2 regions of the Halobacillus amylolyticus genome follow, and region 1 is predicted to be linked to the other one. Evidence: riboswitches for the same ligand, from Rfam matches in the RefSeq annotation. Region 1 holds a riboswitch; the other holds the start of a gene.
What was found. A riboswitch is a leader RNA that binds a small molecule or an ion and turns the genes downstream of it on or off. The one in region 1 is predicted to bind glycine.
Positions count from the first base shown of each region.

Region 1 (4,407 bases):
TCTCAGGTGCTTGGTATGGATGAATGTGGCTGAAGCCGGCTAATCTAGCAACATCTTCATTCATTTTCGGATTATATTTCATCGTACATGAACCTAATGGATAAAATCCAGAATCTACTCCATGGTTTCGCTTAGATAACGCAGTGTAGTGGCGCATGATCTGCAGTTCGCTTACCTCGGGCAGATCGGGTTCATTTTTTCTAATGTAGGTCTCCCCTAACTGCTCATCCACATTCGTTTCAGGCACATCTAACTCAGGTAAGCTGAAGCCTGTACGACTCTCTTGACTCAATTCAAATATTAGTGGAAAGTCTTGATTAGCCATGAATATCCCCCAGTTCTTTAACGAAAAGATCGATTTCTTCCTTCGTACGAATTTCTGTAATTGCAACAAGCATGTGCCCTGCTAAATTGTCGAAGTTTTTTCCAAGATCGTACCCACCAATGATTCCTTTTTGTAAAAGCTTCTTATTTACTTCTTCAAGATGATCGCCAATGTTTACGACAAGTTCATTAAAAAATGCTCCTTGATAAGCAATGGGAAATCCAGCAGACTCTAGCTGCTGCTTCATGTACGCCGCCTTTTGCATGTTCATCCAGGCCATTTTTCTTAATCCTTGTTTCCCAAGGGATGACATGGCTACTGATGAAGCTAACGCATTTAACGCCTGATTTGAACAGATATTTGAAGTCGCCTTGTCACGACGAATGTGCTGCTCACGAGCTTGCAGTGTTAAAACGAACCCTCTTCTGCCCTCTTCATCCTTGGTCTGGCCGACTAAACGCCCTGGTACTTTACGCATAAGTTTCTTGGTTGTAGCAAAATAACCACAATGAGGTCCACCGTATTGGGCGGGGATTCCAAATACTTGAGCATCCCCGACAACGATATCGGCCCCGAATTCACCCGGTGGCGTGAGATATCCTAGGGATAATGGATTGCTTGAGGTGATCAGCATTGCTTTCTTTTGTGTATCTACAATAGAACGCACCTGCTGAAGTGGTTCTACTTGTCCGAAAAAGTTAGGGTATTGTACAACTACACTAGCCGTATCTTCATCCAACTCTTTTTCTAATTGATCAAGGTCTGTTACACCATCTTTATGATCGATTTCAACAACCTCTACCCCAGGTCCTTTGACGTATGAATGGATAACCGCCATCGACTCTGGGTGGATCGCTTTTGAGACGAGCACTTTCTTCTTCTTCGTTTGTCCAGCCGAAAGGTTAACCGCTTCAGCAAGAGCTGTTCCACCGTCATACATGGATGAGTTAGCCACATCCATTCCTGTAAGCTCACAAATCATTGTCTGAAATTCAAATATCGCCTGAAGCTCCCCTTGGGAGATCTCTGGCTGATAAGGTGTATAGGCTGTATAAAATTCAGATCTTGAAATGACGTGATCGACAATAGAAGGAATATAGTGATCGTACACACCAGCCCCTAGAAATGAGGTATGTGATTTCAGATTGACATTTTGCCCAGCAAGCTGTGTGAGTTCCTTCATAAGTGCAAATTCGTTTTTGGGAGCTTTGATATTTAAATCGCCTTTATAGCGTACATTTTCAGGTATATCTGCAAACAGCTCGTCTGTTGACTTGACACCAACTGTTTCCATCATCTGTTGTTTATCGCGTTCAGTCATCGGTAAATAACGGAATTCCATAACTCTTCCCCCTCATTCTTATCGTTTATAAAAAGGTGTTTTGACAACTTTTGCTTGCAACTTACGTTTACGTACTACAACAGTGACTTCTGTCCCCTCGTCTGTATATTCACTATCCAGCAGAGCAAGACCGACATTCTTTCCTAGTGTCGGTGATTGTGTCCCCGTTGTGACAAATCCAATCGACTTCTCACCATCTAATATTTCATAATGGGTACGCGGGATGCCTTTGTCGATCATTTCAATACCGACTAGCTTGCGTGCTGTTCCCTCTTCTTTTTGCTTTTTCAGTACTTCTTTACCAATAAAATCTGCATCTTTCTTCACTCGCACAGCAAAAGAAAGTCCTGCTTCAATTGGCGTGATTTCAGAACTGAGTTCTTGGCCATATAATGCCAAGTTAGCTTCAAAACGCAGCGTATCACGAGCACCCAGCCCAATTGGCTGCACCCCGAAAGCTTCACCTTCAGATAAAATTGCCCGCCACAGGGCCGGACCTGATGCAGCAGGAAGATAAATTTCAAAGCCATCTTCACCTGTATAACCGGTACGTGAAACGATGGCCTTATCTTCAACACCGCTGAACGAAACATCCTGCAAGAAACGGAAAAATTTAATCGAAGACAGATCTGCAGTTGTCAGTTGCTGCAATGCCTGTTCTGCCTGTGGCCCCTGAAGTGCAAGTTGAACGTAATCATCAGAGACATCTGTGATGGTCACTTCTCCTTTTTGATGATCCTTAAGCCACTGCACATCCTTATCACGATTTGCTGCATTGATGACAAGAAGATAATAATCTGTAGCTAACATGTAAACAATTAAATCGTCCACCGTGCCACCATCTTCATAGCACATAATCGTATATTGTGCTTTTCCCGGCTCAAGCTTTGACACATCGTTGGTTAACATCCCTTGTAAATAGTCAAGACTGTCTTTTCCTTTTACCGTGACCTCTCCCATATGGGAAACATCAAAAAGGCCTGCCTTTGTACGAGTCGCTTCATGCTCCTTTTTAATACTTGAAAAATGGACAGGCAAATCCCATCCTCCAAAATCAATCGTTTTCGCTTCTAACCTCTTATACTCAGAAAAAAGGGGGGTACGCTTCAATTCAGTCATCCTATCACTCCTATAAGATCTAATTAAGCATAAAAAAAGAGACTCTACCGCTTTATCGGGAGTCTCTGTCCGTTTCACCAGAAAGTTTGGCGTTTTTAAAAACGTACACAATGACGTTTTCGTCCGCTTGCTTCTTGGGTGGTTTACCTATCGTAAACACTCTCCAGAGTTGCGTCCTACAAAGGTCTTTTTGCCTGAGAGATTCGCAATCATTGATTGCTTGCTCCTTCGGCGCCACAAAAGTAGTCTCTCCCCTTGCAATCATCCGCTACTAGTATTTTCTTAGATTAATTTGGGCATACTAACCTGTAAAGCTATGTGACAAACTATCTTAAATTTCTGCTTCATTATACCATAGCCTACCATAAGAACGAATGCCGATTTCAAATTTATATGAATTCTTTTTATTATTAGTATAGGAGTTGATCAAATGGTTGAGACACATTACGACCAAGACTATATACTCTCTCTGTCAGAGAACCTTGCTCAACCCGATTCCCTTTGTTCATGGAACGAGTTTAAGCTCGGCTACAAGGCTTTAGAATATCGGTCCATCCCAGAGTTTAATGGATTACTATCCCCAAAACATCTGCCCCATGTTAATTTTCTAGATCATCAAATCGATGCATGTGAAAAGGTTGTCCATGAAATGAATGGACGAGCTATTCTTGCTGACGAAGTTGGACTTGGAAAAACACTGGAGGCAGGCCTTATTTTAAAAGAGTACATGATTCGAGGAATGGCAAAGAAGGTTCTCGTCTTAACTCCCGCTTCCCTCGTAAATCAGTGGGTTCAAGAATTAAACGAGAAATTTTATATTCAGGCCTTTTCTCCCCGAAAGAAACAGGCAGCCTGGCAGGATTGGGATATTACTGTAACATCGATTGATATGGCTAAAAGAGAAGCTCACAAGGAGGAAATTTTGTCGATCCCTTATGACTTGATTATTATTGACGAAGCTCACAAATTAAAAAATCATCAAACAAAAAATTACCAATTCGTCAAGCAATTAAAAAAAACATATTGTTTATTACTTACAGCTACACCTATCCAAAATAATTTGAGTGATTTATTCAATCTAGTTTCCATCTTGAAACCCGGATACCTTGGTGATTTAACGACTTTTAAAAAGAAATATCGTAAAACGTCCCTTGAACATTCCGGTACCCACCAGCATATCCATTCCTTACTCAGTAAGCTGATGATTCGTAACCGCAGGAAAGATACAGGGCTTGATTCATCAAAACGACACGTGACAAATGTCCGTCTTACTTTTACTGATGAGGAAAAGAAAATGTACGAAGAGCTTGCAGCCTTAAAATCCAACTCTCCTTCTTTCACATGGCTGACGTTAGCAAAAGAACTCTGTTCGACAAGAGAAGCTTGTTATATGTCATTACAATCCATGCAGAACAAACAAGAAGGCAAATCTACCATGTTGGCAGAACTAATCGATCGTTTAGGCACACTTCCCCACCACGTTAAAGCAAAACGGGTCGTTGAAATCATGGATAAATCTGCTGAAAAGTTCATTATTTTCACAGAATATCGGGCCAGTCAATTTTATTTACAATGGTATCTGCAACAACATGGGATTACCTCTGTTCCTTTTAGTGGCAAA
Region 1 is NZ_CP095075.1:370,556-374,962, reverse strand. It holds partial or broken gene gcvPB (aminomethyl-transferring glycine dehydrogenase subunit GcvPB) at 1-325, opposite strand, end outside; gene gcvPA (aminomethyl-transferring glycine dehydrogenase subunit GcvPA) at 318-1,667, opposite strand; gene gcvT (glycine cleavage system aminomethyltransferase GcvT) at 1,686-2,786, opposite strand; glycine riboswitch at 2,850-2,955, opposite strand; glycine riboswitch at 2,959-3,051, opposite strand; gene MUO15_RS02005 (DEAD/DEAH box helicase) at 3,217-4,407, shown strand, end outside.

Region 2 (4,407 bases), 830 kb from region 1:
CGACCGCTCCTAATCCAATCACCCCTAATGTTTTTCCTTTTATTTCTTTTCCGATAAATTGTTTCTTTCCAGTTTCTACAAGACTCGGAATCTCTTCGCCTTTTCCTTTTAACGTCCTGGCCCAGGATACACCGGAAAATAGATTACGGGATAACGCCATCAATGAAGTCAGTACTATTTCCTTTACAGCATTCGCATTAGCACCTGGTGTATTAAACACGACAATTCCACGTTCTGTATAATCTTCGACCGGAATATTATTGACGCCCGCGCCTGCCCTTGCAATTGCTTTTAGATTTTTGCCAAATTCCATGTCATGCATGTTATAACTGCGCACCACAATGGCGTCAGGATTCTCACTATCGTTATCTATTGTATAATTCACCTTTTCGAATACATCCAAGCCACGATCAGCAATGTTATTTAATGTTTTAATCGTGTTCAATTTGTCTTGTGTTAATGTGCTCATTTTGTTCTCCCCTTTACTCATGATTATTTTCAAATTCTTTCATAAAAGTGACCAGTGACCGTACACCTTCTATCGGCATCGCATTGTAAAGGCTTGCACGCATGCCCCCTACAGATCGATGGCCTTTCAACGTCTCAAGTCCCTCTGCCTTTGCTTTCTTAATAAAATCGGCATCTAATTCCGCCGACGGGCTGACAAAAGGAATATTCATAATCGAGCGACTGTCTTTATCTACTGGAGAAGTAAACAGCTCCGATTCATCAATAAAGTCGTACAATAGTTGCGCTTTTTCACGGTTGATACGCTCCATTTCCTTAAGCCCGCCAAGCTCTTTTATCCATTCAAAAACCAGTTTCGCCATGTAAATGCCAAATGTCGGTGGAGTGTTATACAAGGACCCGCTATCACTGTGCGTTTTATAATCAAGCATGGCCGGACAGTTTTCCGATGCTTTCCCAATTAAATCTTCTCGAATCACAACGACGGTTAACCCGGCAGGTCCGATATTTTTTTGCGCTCCAGCATAAATCAGACCATATTTAGAGACATCGATTTCTTCCGACAAAATATTCGATGACATGTCGGCTACAAGTGGGATGGTCCCTGTATCAGGAACTTCAGTAAATGCCGTTCCCTCAATTGTGTTATTCGTCGTAATATGGACATAATCCGCTTCCGGATCAGTCATTCCGCTGTCGACTACCGGTATATTAGTGAAATTGGCATCCTCTGAGGAAGCAACCACACGAATGTCACCATATTTCTTAGCTTCTTTGATCGCCTTCTTCGACCAGGACCCTGTATTGACATAGTCCGCTTTCCCACTTTTACCAAGGAGATTCATCGGTACCATAGCAAATTGCTGCGAGGCTCCACCTTGGACAAATAGAACTTTGTAATCCCCTGGAATATCCATCAGTTCTCTTAGCAGCTGCTCAGCCTCCATGATAATCTCTGTAAATAACTCCGATCGATGACTTAACTCCATCACAGACATTCCCGAATCCGCATAATTAACTAACTCTTTTTGTGCCTTTTCTAATACTGGTAGTGGCAATATAGAAGGTCCTGCTGAAAAATTATAAATCCGCTTCATGTTAATCAAACACCTCATTCATATTTATTAAAAATTACTAGTAATCCTTGGTCAAAATAGTATAAAAAAAGAGATTGGGATTCCCCAGCCTCTTAAGTGTCAGAATAACAATAAGTACTTGCTATTCTTCTGTCCTTTTTGCCTGAGATTGTGAACCCTTCGGCGATGCAATAGTTGCATTCTCTCCAGAAACTGCTCCTGTTATAGTGTGACCCATAACAATCAACGCTTATTTAGTTATAAAAATGTTAAGTGACTAGTTTAGTAGATAAAAAGTATTGTATTGTTCGTTTTTAAGACAAGAAAATTTGTATAAGTGGATTATAAAACATATTACCAAACTTCTCAAGAGAGATAAAACAAGCAGTTTATCTCTTTTCTTTATGATAGCGCTTACCTTGTTTGTTTAAAGGGATTAGAATAAAATACGAATATTTTATATATTGTAATAATTTTTATTCGCTTTTTCTTGTGTATTCCACACGCTGAATCATTTAGTGTCAAAACAAAAGAAATGACGCGGCCTCCCCTTTGTTAGGAAACCGCGCCATTTCGGCACTTTGATGGATGATTCCGATTGGGCTCGAACCAACGACCTCCACCCTGTCAAGGTGGCGCTCTCCCAGCTGAGCTACGGAATCACATTATGTAACATTTTGTTGTAAGGACAAGTACTAATATACATGGCTATCGTATCGATGTCAACGATTTTCACTGTTTTTTATTTTATGATGAATTTCTTCCCTTTCAAAAAAGATCGATTCTCCTTTTTTTCAAAATTATATGATAAAATAGAAGTGATACGTTTACATGATTTACGATGCGGTAATTTCCATTAGCAAACTTGCTCGGATGTTAGGAGGTGGTCAAATGGGGAGAGACGGTACAATGCAGGAGTACAGCATCAATAGCCAATACTTAAATGAAGAAATGACGTTAAACGTGTACACACCCAAAAACTTCTCGCCACTGTATAAATACCATTTCTGCATTATGCAGGATGGAAATGACTACTTTCAGATGGGACGGGCTGCAACGCTGAGTGATCAGCTTCATGCAGATAAAGAAATTGAAAATACGATTTTTATTGGTATTCATTATCATGATAAGTTTGACCGTCGGGATAAATACCATCCTGATGGAAAAAGGCAGGGTGATTATGTTAACTTTTTAGTAAGAGAAGTTGTTCCTTTTCTAGATGAGGAGCTCCCTGGCTTTTATATGGGAAATGGACGTACACTGGTCGGCGATTCGTTAGCTGGTACACTTGCACTAATGACAGCCACTCGTTTTCCAAATGTATTCGGTAACGTCATTATGCAAAGCCCATATGTTGACCCTCACGTTATGGAGGTCGTAAAAACGGTGAGGGATTTATCTTCACTGTCGATTTATCATACGATTGGAAATAAGGAGACTTCAGTAAACACCACAGATGGGGCAACAAAAGATTTCTTAAAGCCCAATCTCAATCTAAAAGAATACTTATCACATCAGCCTTTATCTTATGTTTTTCATGAGCTCGACGGTGACCACACATGGAAATCCTGGCAGCAGGATTTAAAGCGAGCTTTACAAACGATATTTGGCTAATGCCGCAAGTAGCGTGTAATGAAAGAAATAGGAGGGATCAACCGAATGAAATATGGTATAGCAATTTTTCCATCAAAAAAAGTACAGGATGAGGCAAACTCTTATCGTAAACGTTATGACCCGCATTACGCTCTGATTCCACCGCATATTACTGTTAAAGAGCCCTTCGAAACAGATGAACAGGTACTTGAATCAACGATTATTCCTGAATTAAAAAGAATTGCCAAAAGTACAACTTCATTTTCCATAAAGATATCCAAAGTTAGTTCTTTCTCACCTGTTACTAACACCATTTACTTAAAGGTCGACCCATCTGACGAAATTGTGAAACTCAATCAGAATCTGCACGAAGGAATTATCCCTGATAATAAGGAGTATTCTTTTGTTCCTCACATCACGATTGCTCAGAAGCTTTCCGATGAGGAGTTCTCTGATGTGTATGGGAGTTTAAGTATGGATAGTTTTGATATTGTAGACAAAGTTGATCGTTTCCAACTCCTCTATCAATTAGAAAATGGGGCTTGGAGCGTCTACGAAACTTTTCGGTTTGGTGAACAGTAATGCATCCGGATATTCGGAAAGTAACAAAACATGAAGAACTTAGCGATGCCCACCGTGTTAGGCGTAACGTTTTTATAAAAGAACAAGGGGTTTCAGAACAAGACGAGCATGATGCCTTCGAGGACCAGGCTACACATATCGTGGGGTATTTTGATGGAGAACCGTTTGCAGCTGCTCGACTCAGATTTATTGAGGATTATGCTAAGCTTGAAAGAATTTGTGTAGAGAAGGCTCACAGAGGCAATTCCTTCGGCAAGCAAATCATTCACTACATGGAAACAGTGATTAAAGATGAAGGATATTCAAGGGCCAAGCTTAACTCGCAAACTCACGCAGAAGGCTTTTATGAAAGTCTCGGATACCGTACTGTGTCGGAAGAATTCATGGATGCCGGCATCCCTCATGTAACAATGATTAAAGATTTATGAACACATGGTCTGCCTTTTCTACAGGCAGGTCTTTTTTTGTATAAAAATTCTCCTTCTCGTCCAGAATGTTAGCTAGACTAGAAGTTTGAGGGACAGGTGATGGTATGGACTACTTGGAAATGTTCGTAGAAATTATATTCGGGTTCGTTGCCCTTTTTCTTGTAACAAAAGTACTCGGGAAAACGCAAATCACCCAAATAACAGCATTTGATTTTATTTCCGCATTAGTTTTAGGAGAACTCGTTGGAAATGCGCTTTAT
Region 2 is NZ_CP095075.1:1,198,847-1,203,253, forward strand. It holds gene MUO15_RS06295 (phosphoglycerate dehydrogenase) at 1-469, opposite strand, end outside; gene serC (3-phosphoserine/phosphohydroxythreonine transaminase) at 483-1,565, opposite strand; glycine riboswitch at 1,685-1,764, opposite strand; tRNA gene MUO15_RS06305 (tRNA-Val) at 2,134-2,206, opposite strand; gene MUO15_RS06310 (alpha/beta hydrolase) at 2,436-3,158, shown strand; gene MUO15_RS06315 (YjcG family protein) at 3,204-3,719, shown strand; gene MUO15_RS06320 (GNAT family N-acetyltransferase) at 3,719-4,147, shown strand; gene MUO15_RS06325 (DUF421 domain-containing protein) at 4,252-4,407, shown strand, end outside.
Region 2: it holds a riboswitch for glycine, as region 1 does, so the genes downstream of both, serC (3-phosphoserine/phosphohydroxythreonine transaminase) here and gcvT (glycine cleavage system aminomethyltransferase GcvT) in region 1, are expected to answer to the same signal.